DNA from 2 places in the Cohnella soli genome. Region 1 is predicted to be linked to the other one. Evidence: a T-box and tRNA genes for the amino acid it is inferred to sense, from the RefSeq annotation. Region 1 holds a T-box; the other holds one or more tRNA genes.

The links. The T-box of region 1 lies ahead of argS (arginine--tRNA ligase). A T-box ahead of a tRNA ligase gene usually reads a tRNA of that ligase, here a tRNA-Arg.
Region 2: it encodes a tRNA-Arg, which carries the amino acid that the T-box ahead of argS (arginine--tRNA ligase) is inferred to sense. The anticodon was not compared.

What each region holds. Positions count from the first base shown of each region.
Region 1 covers NZ_JBHSMI010000013.1:25,162-30,592, reverse strand. Annotated here, with positions in the region: gene ACFPOF_RS07105 (ABC transporter ATP-binding protein) at 1-293, opposite strand, end outside; gene argS (arginine--tRNA ligase) at 557-2,281, opposite strand; T-box leader at 2,337-2,558, opposite strand; gene ACFPOF_RS07095 (YwiB family protein) at 2,683-3,099, shown strand; gene argS (arginine--tRNA ligase) at 3,120-4,796, shown strand; gene ACFPOF_RS07085 (S8 family peptidase) at 4,825-5,431, opposite strand, start outside.
Region 2 covers NZ_JBHSMI010000009.1:109,816-115,246, forward strand. Annotated here, with positions in the region: gene ACFPOF_RS05140 (hypothetical protein) at 1-742, opposite strand, end outside; tRNA gene ACFPOF_RS05145 (tRNA-Gly) at 1,217-1,290, shown strand; gene ACFPOF_RS05150 (glycoside hydrolase family 73 protein) at 1,564-2,238, opposite strand; tRNA gene ACFPOF_RS05155 (tRNA-Arg) at 2,431-2,507, shown strand; gene ACFPOF_RS05160 (GNAT family N-acetyltransferase) at 2,582-3,160, shown strand; gene ACFPOF_RS05165 (EamA family transporter) at 3,221-3,652, shown strand; gene ACFPOF_RS05170 (hypothetical protein) at 3,736-3,867, opposite strand; gene ACFPOF_RS05175 (hypothetical protein) at 3,892-4,263, opposite strand; gene asnB (asparagine synthase (glutamine-hydrolyzing)) at 4,353-5,431, shown strand, end outside.

The DNA.
Region 1 (5,431 bases):
TAGGCCAATTTCGTCCGTTCCTTCCACGGCACGAAGCCGAGCACTTCCGCTTCCCCTGACGTCGGGTGCAGGATGCCGGTCAGCATTTTGATCGTCGTCGATTTCCCTGCCCCGTTCGGCCCAAGGAAAGCGACCGACTCCCCTTCGCGCACAAGCAAATCGACGCTTTGTACGGCATCCTTTTCCTCCCATTGCGGTTTCCACATCGCTCGGATGCTTCCGGCGAGCCCGGCATCCTTCTTTTTTGTTTTGAACGTTTTGCTCAAACCTCTCGTCCGTAACGCCTCCATCATGAACGTGTCGCTCCCCTTCTTTGCCGCTCTGCAAGGGTAAAGCAAAAAAGACCCCGAGCAAGAGCCGCCTGTTAGGCGGAACTTGCCGAAGGTCTTTTATCCCTACGGTGTAGCTCGGCTTGTGCCGTTAGCCGGTTTCGCTCGGTTCGCCCGGCCTTATGCGCGCTGAGCGCAAGCCTGCGGATCCCTAGAAACCCTTCCGTTTGATGTTAAACATTACCATCCGCAGAACCTGATTGCAACGCTTTTTTTCGAGGCGTGACTTACATCTCCTGAGGGGCGGCGATTCCTAGTAAATTTAACCCTTGCTTTAGCACGTTCCTTGTAGCGGCCGCCAGGGCGAGCTTCGATGCGACTTCCGCCGGTTCGGCGCCTTCGTAGACGATTTTGCCGGAATTGTAGAAGCGATTAAACGCTTTGGCCACAGCCAGCAAATATTTCGCTAGGACAAACGGCTCGTTGTCGCTCACCGCTTCTTTCAATACCGCTTCAAACCGGGACAGCGTCTTTATGCATTCCCATGCTTCATTGGAAGCAAGTACCGCGCCGTCGACCAAGTGTCCCTGCCCGCGCAGATCCTCATAGTTTCCCTTCCGAAGTAAGCTGCAAATACGCGCATGGGTGTATTGCAAATACGGTCCTGTTTCCCCGTCGAAGCTGACCGCTTCTTCGATGTTGAAGTCGACGGACAACTGCCGATGATGCTTTAAGTCTCCGAAAATAACAGCCCCGACGCCGACCGCTTCCGCAATCCGTGATTTGTCCGGCAGAGAAGGGCTTTTCTCCTCTATGATGGCTAATGCGCGCTCGGTCGCTTCGTTAAGAACGTCCTCGAGGAAGACGACTTTGCCTCTGCGCGTCGACATTTTTTTGCCTCCGACCGTCATTAGCCCGAACGGGATGTGTCGGCAAGTATTCGCCCACGTATGTCCGAGCTTGTTCAACACGGCGAACACTTGCTGGAAGTGCAAGCTTTGCTCCGCGCCGACGACATACAGGATTTCGTCTGCCTTGAGCTCGTTTTTCCGATAGATCGCCGTGGCAATGTCCCTGACCGGATAGATCGTCGAGCCGTCCTTTTTCAGAATGAGGCAAGGCGGCAGGTTAAGCTCCTCCAGACGGACGACTTTGGCGCCGTCGCTGTCTTCCAATAGCCCTGAATTCTCCAATTCCCGTACGACGCCGTCGATCCTATCATTGTAGAAGCTTTCGCCCGTATAATGATCGAACGTTACGCCGAGTCTGTCGTAGACGCGATGAAATTCCTTCATGCTCTCGTCCACGAAGAACCGCCATAACTTGTGCGTCTCCTCATCGCCGCGCTCAAGCAACGCGAACGCTTCGCGCGCTTCGTCTTCCAATATGGGCTCGCGCTCGCTCTCTTCATGAAACCGCACATAAAGTCGCAAGCTTTCAGCGATTGGCTCATTCTGCAACGCTGCCGTATCGCCCCATCTCCGATAGGCGACGATCAGCTTGCCGAACTGCGTGCCCCAATCGCCAAGATGGTTCACTTTAATGACTTCGTGACCCGTCACAGCGTACAAGTTCGCGAGGGCGTTGCCGATCATCGTCGAACGCAAGTGACCGATGCCGAGCGGCTTGGCGATGTTAGGGGAAGACATGTCGATGACGACGCGTTTCCCTTGCCCCGCTTGCGAGTGCCCATAGCCGTAAGCCAGTGCTGCGCCGACGATGACGCTTTTCCAGCGTGCCCCGTCAAACGTTAAGTTCAAATACCCGCCAAGCGCCGAAGCGCGAACTTCGCCGTCCTGCCCTGCTCCTTCATTGATCGCGGCTGCGAACTGATCCGCGAGCTTCTGCGGCGATTGCCGTAGAAGCTTCGAGAAAACAAAACACGGCAGCGAGATGTCGCCCATCTCTTTCTGAGGCGGCACTTCCAGCATGCCGGCAAGCTTCTCTTCCGTCATGCCCGCTTCTGCGGGCAGTGCTGGCGCGATGATGGACGCCGCGATGTTCATCAACATGTTTTCCAACCTCCTGGTTATCAATCGTCGTGAAATGCAAAAATCCCCCGTCTCGTTAAGAGACGGAGGATAAGTCCGCGGTACCACTCTTATGGCGAACCGGCTGGCCGGAACCCACTTGCGTGCCCGTTAACGGCTTGCCGCCGGGTTTCCCTACTTCTGATTTCGGGAAACCGACTCCCGAGTGCGGTTCGCCGAAGTTCTCGCGCCGGCTTCCACTGTCCCGGCTCGCTGCGTGCGAGAATGGTTCGGTTACTCTCTCGTTCATCGTCGATCGAATATTTTTTTTCATTATAGTCCCACCGAACTCCCCATTCAAGCCCCGATTTGTATTTGAATTGAATGGGCGATGTGTATATAGTAGTAACAAGAGAAAAGAGCGCAAGGAGAGAGTGTGTGCGATGCCGGACAAAAAGAGCGTAACCGTCGGGTTCCGCAGCCGGCAGCAGGACGGCGAGACGGTATTGGCAGGATTGCCGGGGGAACTGTTCCGCTTGACGGAAGGCTGGGCGCTCGCCTATAAGGAGCCGCCGGACGAGAACGGGAAAGAAACGAACAACACGTTGTTCGTTCGCGCCGGGGAACTGAGGCTCAGACGCCGGGGGACTGTCGACTACGAGCAAGTTTTTCGCGTGGGAGAAAACGGCGTGCCGGGGGAAATGACGACGCCTTACGGTTCGCACGCGGTAATGGCGCGTACGTTCCGACTGGCTTCCGATCTGTCGGAGGCCGGGGGCTGGGTCGAATGGGAATACGAGTTGATGCTGCACGATCAGACGGCCGGAAACTTCCATGTCCGTCTCGACATTAAGGGATAATATCGGGAGGAAACACATTCATGAACGCATTGGAACAATTGCAAATATCGGTGAAGGAGGCGCTGGCGGATGCGGCGCTCGCGGCGGGACTTGTCTCGTCGAAGGACGAGCTGCCGACAATCACGCTGGAAGTGCCGAAAGAGAAGTCTCACGGCGACTTGGCGACGAATCTGGCGATGCAGCTGACGAAGATCGCGAAGAAAAACCCGCGTCAGATCGCCGAAGCGATCATTGGCAGCTTGGAGGCTGGCCGGGCTTCGATCGTTTCCGCGGAGATCGCAGGACCGGGCTTCATTAACTTCCGTCTGGACAAAAACTACCTGTACCCTGTCATCGGCGAAGCGATCGAACAAGGCGAAAGTTATGGCAATATCGACGCCGGACAAGGCAAACGGGTGCAAGTCGAATTCGTCAGCGCGAACCCGACGGGCAGTCTTCACCTCGGACACGCTCGGGGTGCGGCCGTCGGCGATGCGCTGTGCAACGTATTGTCCGCCGCAGGATACGACGTGACGAGAGAGTACTATATTAATGATGCGGGCAATCAGATCAACAACCTCGCCCGTTCGATCGAAGCGCGCTATCGTCAGATACTAGGTCAAGATGCCGAAATGCCGGAAGATGGTTATTACGGGGAAGATATCGTCGGTTTTGCGAAGGAACTGGCGGATGAGCAAGGGGACAAACTTCTCTCCCTTGGCGACGAAGAGCGGTTCGTGTACTTCCGGTCCTACGGTCTGGAGAAAGAGCTTGCGAAAATCAAGCGGGATCTGGGGCGGTTCGGCGTTCGGTTCGACGAATGGTACAGCGAAACTTCGCTGTACGAGAACGGCAAAGTGATCGAAGTTCTCGCCGCATTGCGCGCGCAGGGCCACGTGTACGATCAGGATGGCGCGGTATGGCTCGCATCCATGGCATTCGGCGACGACAAAGACCGCGTGCTCGTCAAGAACGACGGAAGCTACACGTATTTGACGCCGGACGCAGCTTACCATATGGATAAGTACAAACGCGGTTACGATCAGATGATTAACATCTGGGGCGCGGACCACCACGGCTACATCCCGCGGATGAAAGCGGCTATGGCGGCGCTCGGCAACGATCCGGACAAGCTGACGGTGTTGACCGCCCAGATGGTCAGCCTGTTCCAGGGCGGAGAGAAAGTGAAAATGTCCAAGCGCACCGGCAAAGCGGTGACGATGGAAGACCTCATGGACGAAGTGGGCGTCGACGCGATTCGCTACTTCTTCACGATGCGCAGCATGGATTCGCACCTTGACTTCGACATGGATCTCGCAGTGTCGAAATCAAACGAAAACCCGGTCTTTTACGTGCAGTACGCGCATGCGCGCATTTGCAGTATTTTCCGTCAGGCCGAGGAACAGGGCGTCTCCGTCAAGCCGTGGAAGGACGCCGATCTCTCGAAGCTGAACGCGGAACAGGAATACGATCTCATTCGCAAAATCGGCGAACTGCCCGAGACGATCGCGGAAGCCGCTCGCAATTATGCGCCGCATTCGATTATTCGTTATGTGTACGAGCTCGCTTCGCAGTTCCACAGTTACTACAAAGCGGAGCGCGTCATTACCGAAGATGCCGAGCAGAGCCAGGCTCGCTTGCAACTGCTCGCGGCCGTGCGGGTAACGCTCGCTCGAGCGCTCGCGCTCGTCGGCGTTTCCGCACCGGACAAGATGTAACGACCTCGCAGTTACTGACTATTGACCGCTACAATTGCTCGGCAGCCTTTAACAAACGCGCTACGTTCAGCTCTCCGGCCGTCCGGAGAGCTTTGCTGTTTCTCAGAGGCTTGGCGGATGACTGAATGAGCGACTTGATCTGGTTCGGCGTCAATCCGGGTTTCAGGGCGAGCAGAAGCGCAATCGCTCCCGTCACATGCGACGTGGCCATCGAGGTGCCGCTCATTTCGCGGTGTTTGCCTCTAAGCCAGGCGGAGACGATGCGATCGCCCGGTGCATAGACGTCGACAAGGCCGCTGCGGTTCGTGAAGGATGCAATTCGGCTTCGTTGATTCGTTGCGCCGACGGCGATCGTTTGCGCATACCTGGCAGGATAGTCGATTTCTCCGATTCTGCCGTCGTTGCCGGAGGATGCGACGATAAGAATGCCGGCCCGGTAAGCGGTGCCGACGGCATTCAGCAGGGATTTGCTTCTTGTTTTCATGCCGAAGCTCATATTGACGACGTCGATCTGATTACGAACGCACCATTCGATGCCCAGGATAATGTCCGAGACATACGCGCTTCCGTTGTGGTCGAACGCCTTGATCGGGTAAATTGTCGAACGCGGCGCGACGCCGATCATGCCTTGCAAT
Region 2 (5,431 bases), on a different contig from region 1:
CGTCGTCTTCCTCTGTCATACTGGAAAACGTCGACGTGCCGTACGCCACCTCGACGCACTCCTTCCACGTCTCTTCCGCGAAATAAGACAAGGACGGGTCGGACACTTCTGCTGCATCTTTAACTTTGTCCAACACTTGATGAATGCCGCGAGGGAACTCGCCGAATACAAGCGGCGTATCCGCGGCTTCTACGGTCACACTTTCACCGTCTCTCCAGAATGAGACCGAACCGGTGCCTCCCTGCTTTTTGATCGCTTGCAGCGCACGGAATTGAACCGGCGGAATATATTCTTGCCTTCCCAGCCATTGACGTAGGGAAAGTTCGATATCCGGATGGATGACATGCATCAGTTGGCCCAAAATAAGCATCTGTTGCTCGGGATCGTCTCCGTTATAGAGAGAAGCCAGTAATTGAGAGATATATTCTCCATCCGTGTGAAGCCGGTCTTGGACTTTGCGCTTCAGCATCGCATCTTCGTCTTCGTCCTCTTCGCCCCCGTCGTCGAACAAACCTGCAAACTCGCCGTTGCCCGCTTCCGGAAACGCCGCTTCCAGCCATCCCAACAACGCCTGCCATTCGGTATGGTGACGTTCGGCTTCGCCCCGGCATTGCAGCAGGAAGGCTAGCAACGCTTTCGCGTCCCCGTAGCGTTCCGTCTCCAACATTTTGGTCAACTGAATTTGATAATAATCCAGTGTCTTTGGGAATAAAACCAAATTATCTATCGTTTGGTCAGCCATAGGCAACCCCCTCCACTGCCGGTCTTTCCCGGCGTTCCGCTCGCCGGATCGGCGGTTAGCGGGAATTGCGATACCTTCGCATTATATCATGAACAAACGCACGATGAAAAAATGACTGACGACCGATTTTTGATCCCCATTCGTCCGGAAAAGCATAGACGATTGGCACGACTTTTGATGAACTAACTGTAGATTTCCAATTCGTCACGTTCGCGGTAAACCTGTTACGCTTCATTTAGCAACGGTACCGATTGTCCTAGTATTGCCCTTCGCCGGCAGGGCAACCGCATTGAATACTAACTCCACTTCCGACGTGGCTCCGAACAGGGAGTTACCTTCAAACTCGCACTATCTCCACTTTCGACGTAGCTCCCTCTGATCCTTCATTTTCGAAAGGGATAGCCCCGCTTTCGTCGAATCGTTGATTTGGTAAACGTCTTCATGATAATATAATGAACATATCTTGTTTTTTCTGCGGGTGTAGTTCAATGGCAGAACGCCAGCTTCCCAAGCTTGAGGCGTGGGTTCGATTCCCATCACCCGCTCCATTATGAAACAACTTCCTCGGATGGGAAGTAGAACCCGAATCTGGGTTCGACCGTCCGTGATAGCTTCCTTGATCCTACCAAGTAGGACGCGCGTCAACCTCTTCCTCTACCGTTCCCGAAGGGAACTTTTCAATCGATGAGGTTGAGTATTCCCATCACCCGCTCCATGAATCAACTTCCTCGGATGGGAAGCGGAACCCGAATCTGGGTTCGACCGTCCGTGATCATTTTTTTTAAACAAGAAGCCCGGGGGCGAGAGCCCCGGGCTTCTTGTTACTTCCTTAATCTTAGCAAAACGGCGAGCGAACGCCAGCCTTCTTCCGTAAACCGCGGATCGCCGATTTTTCCGTTCAGGTCGGCGCTTCCGAACTCTTTAACGAACCAATCTGGCGCTGCGTCCCGTTTCTCCAACTTCGCTACCCGTGCCGCCAACGCATCAAACGCCTTTTTCTCATCGGACGTCATTGCTTCTTCCACCTCCGCCCCGTCGAAACGGTAAAGCCCATAGCCGACCATAATCGACTTCAGCTTGCTCGCATAATCCGGATCGGTCGCATAACCGCACGCGAATAACGCTTCAGCTTGAGCCGACGGCGTCTGGGCCGCACATACCCGGGCATAACGCGCCGTGGCGAATAGCCTGTCCTGGTCTCGGTAGAAATCGTACACGCTGCTGTAAGAGCGCCATACGGCTACCGTCTCGATCCGTTTGCCCCCGATGACTTCCCACGTAGCGGTCGAGTAAACAGACCCTCTCCACCAGGCATTAGGTTTTCCGTCCCCAACCTTAAAACCTCCCAAATTAAAATGCCCGTTTAAATTACAGCCCGTCTCCAGCATGTTTTGCGCCAGTCTGACCGAAGGAAATAAAGGTGACCCTTCCGAACGGGCACGTATCGCTTCGGGCGCCAGCCGTGCAATAAACGCTGCCGGCTTCATTTTCGTCATCTTTTCCTCCCCCCTCAATCCGCATTCGCTATTACAATATTCGGGTTTGAGACAAGCCGTAACGGCGGCTGCATCGAGACGAAAGGCGTCAAGGCAACAACTCGTTGCCAAAAACAACATTTCTCCTTGCGAAGCTGCATTCGATGTGCTAAGATAATTTTTGCGTGTCTGAGCTAATACTTTCCATTACATCTCCCAGTAGCTCAGCTGGATAGAGCACACGCCTTCTAAGCGTGCGGTCGGGGGTTCGAATCCCTCCTGGGAGGCCATTTCACAATCGATAAAACCTGCTCCTCGGTATTTTTTATCCCGAGTGGGCGGGTTTTCTGTTTAAGGAGCATATATGACGATCAAACGGACTGCAACGATCCGGCCATCCGAACCTCGCGATTCGGCATCGCTGGCTGAACTCGTCGTTCTCGCAATCGGCGGCATCGCCAACAAACTTACCGGAGAAAAAGAAGAAACGAAAGTACTGTCGCAGCTCGAATCATGGATTAACGAGGTAGGCAATCGATTCAGCTGTTCCTGTTATCTTGTTTGCGAAGCGTCGGACGGGGTAGCCGGTATGATTTTATGTTACAGCGGGGTTGACGAGGAAAATTTGAACGCCCCGGTGCTCGAACATTTGCGGCAAGTAGGTAATCCTTTAGTAATGATCGACCGGGAGGCTGACGAGGATGAATATTATATCGATGCGCTGGCCGTTCGGCCCGCTCATCAGGGGAAAGGCATCGCCTCTGCCTTGATCGAAGCCGCTGAGCTTCGTGCCGCAGAGCTCGGGCACCCCAAAATCTCGCTTAATGTGGATTTCGATAACGATGGAGCCCGTCGTTTATACGAAAGACTCGGTTACGAAGCGGGCAAACGCATCGAAATTAACGGCAAACCGTTCCGTCACATGGTCAAACGGCTGCGATAATCCATACTTTCGATCGAGCGGGCAATACCGTCGCCAACGATCGAATCGGGAGGGAACATGATGGGCGTGTGGTTCATCTATGCGTTGTTGTCCGCCGCGACGGCGGCGCTTGTCGCCATATTCGGCAAGATCGGCCTCAAGGACATCGACGCCAATTCCGCTACTGCCATCCGCGCTGTCATTATGGCCCTTTTCTTGCTCGGCGTCGTTGCCGTTCAAGGGAAATTCAGCCAGCTCGGGGACATCGTCTCGCAGAAAAGAGCGATGGCTTTCATTGCGCTTAGCGGAGCCGCCGGCGCGGCTTCCTGGCTGTTTTATTTCCTTGCGCTCAAGGGCGGCAAAGTCGCTCAAGTCGGTCCGATCGACAAGCTGAGCGTCGTGCTCGCTGTCGTACTCGCATACTTCTTTCTCGGCGAACGAATTTCCTGGATCAATACCCTGGGCGTCGCAATGATCGCACTCGGCGCAATTTTAGTCGCCTGGAAAGCATAATTTATCACTCTATGAAAGAAGCTGCCCACCCCTGATCCAGGGAGGCAGCTTCTTCTGCTTTATTGGCGATCGTACCGACCAACCTACCGATTATGAGGCTGCGCCGGATTGTTCTGCGCGGGATGGAACGTATTGTTCTTCAACGTCTGCTCGGCGAAATCTTCACCTTTTTTCGCGTATCCGTTTCCTTTGTTTTTCTTGTACTTGTCGCCCATAGCTGTATTTCACCTCCTCGCCTTTTATAAAATCCCCATCGATTCGATATGTTTTTTCGTCTCTTGCGTACCCAGCTTATACAGCATCCGATAGACGTCTGCGAACAGTGAGTTGTACATCCCATCCTCGGAGTCGTTGGAGACGAACGGATTGCCTTCAAAATGCAGCGCTTTATCTTCGTCCGCATCCTGCAGCTCCTCGAACAATTCCTGCAATTGCCGCACTTCATCCTCATCGGCATGGATCGCGAACTCGAAAGAAGCCGCTTCTTTGTCAGCCAGCACCGTTTTCGCGCCTACCGCCACGTAATACGTTTTCTTCGGCGATATGCCCGCTTCGGTTTGATCCATCTGGAACCTTCCCCTTTCCTCGGCGTTTCGCCAACTGTTGTTCACCGTATTTTCTCCATAGGGACATACATTTTATTACCTTTTTCGCATATCCATCTTATGATCGGCTTTGCAGGGAAGGGAGAGAACGGCCCATGTGCGGAATTACCGGGTGGGTGGAATGGAACGAAGACTTGACGACAAGGGCGGCCGTGATCGAGAAAATGACGGAGACGCTCGAGCTGCGCGGTCCGGACGCGACCGGTACTTGGTTGTCCCGACATTGCGCCTTCGGGCATCGACGGCTGTCCGTGATGGACCCCGCGAATGGTGCCCAACCGATGGTTCGCCCCGCCAAAGACTCGGAGACGCATGACTGCGTGCTTGTTTACAACGGCGAGCTGTACAACGCTCCTGAGCTTCGCAAGGAATTGGAAGCTCTCGGATACAAATTCCGAACGACTTGCGACACGGAAGTACTACTTCTTTCCTACGTGGAATGGGGGCCAGGTTGCGTCGATAAGTTAAACGGCATATTCGCTTTCGCCATTTGGCATACCGCGGAAGAGAAATTGTTCATGGCCCGCGACCGTCTTGGCGTCAAACCGTTATTTTATCGTCGCGAAGAAGGACGGCTAATTTTCGGCTCCGAGCCAAAAGCGATATTGGCGCACCCCGACGTGTCTGCGGAAATCGATGCCGAGGGTTTGGCCGAACTGTTCATCATCGGGCCGGCTAGAACGCCTGGGCACGGCATATGGCGAGGCATGAGCGAACTGAAGCCCGGACATTGCGTCCAATATGACCGCAACGGTTTCAAGACGACTGTCTACTGGAAACTTGAATGCGAAGAGCATGCGGATGACGTCGATGCGACCGCCGCCAACGTAAAGCATTTGCTTGCCGATACTGTAGAGCGCCAGCTTGCTTCCGATGTGCCGATAGGTACGCTGCTGTCGGGAGGGCTCGACTCCAGCGCGCTTACCGCGCTCGCAGTCGACTACTATAGGCGAACAAACCAAGGCCATTTGTCGACGTTTTCCGTCGATTACCTGGACAATGACAAACATTTTCACGCGCACGATTTTCAGCCGAACGCCGATGCTCCGTGGATCGAGCGGATGACCGAATTTTTGTCGACCGACCATCATTCGATCCAATTCGATACACCCGATCTCGTTCGGGCGCTTGAGAGCGCAGTCCTTGCCAAAGATTCGCCGGGCATGGCGGACAT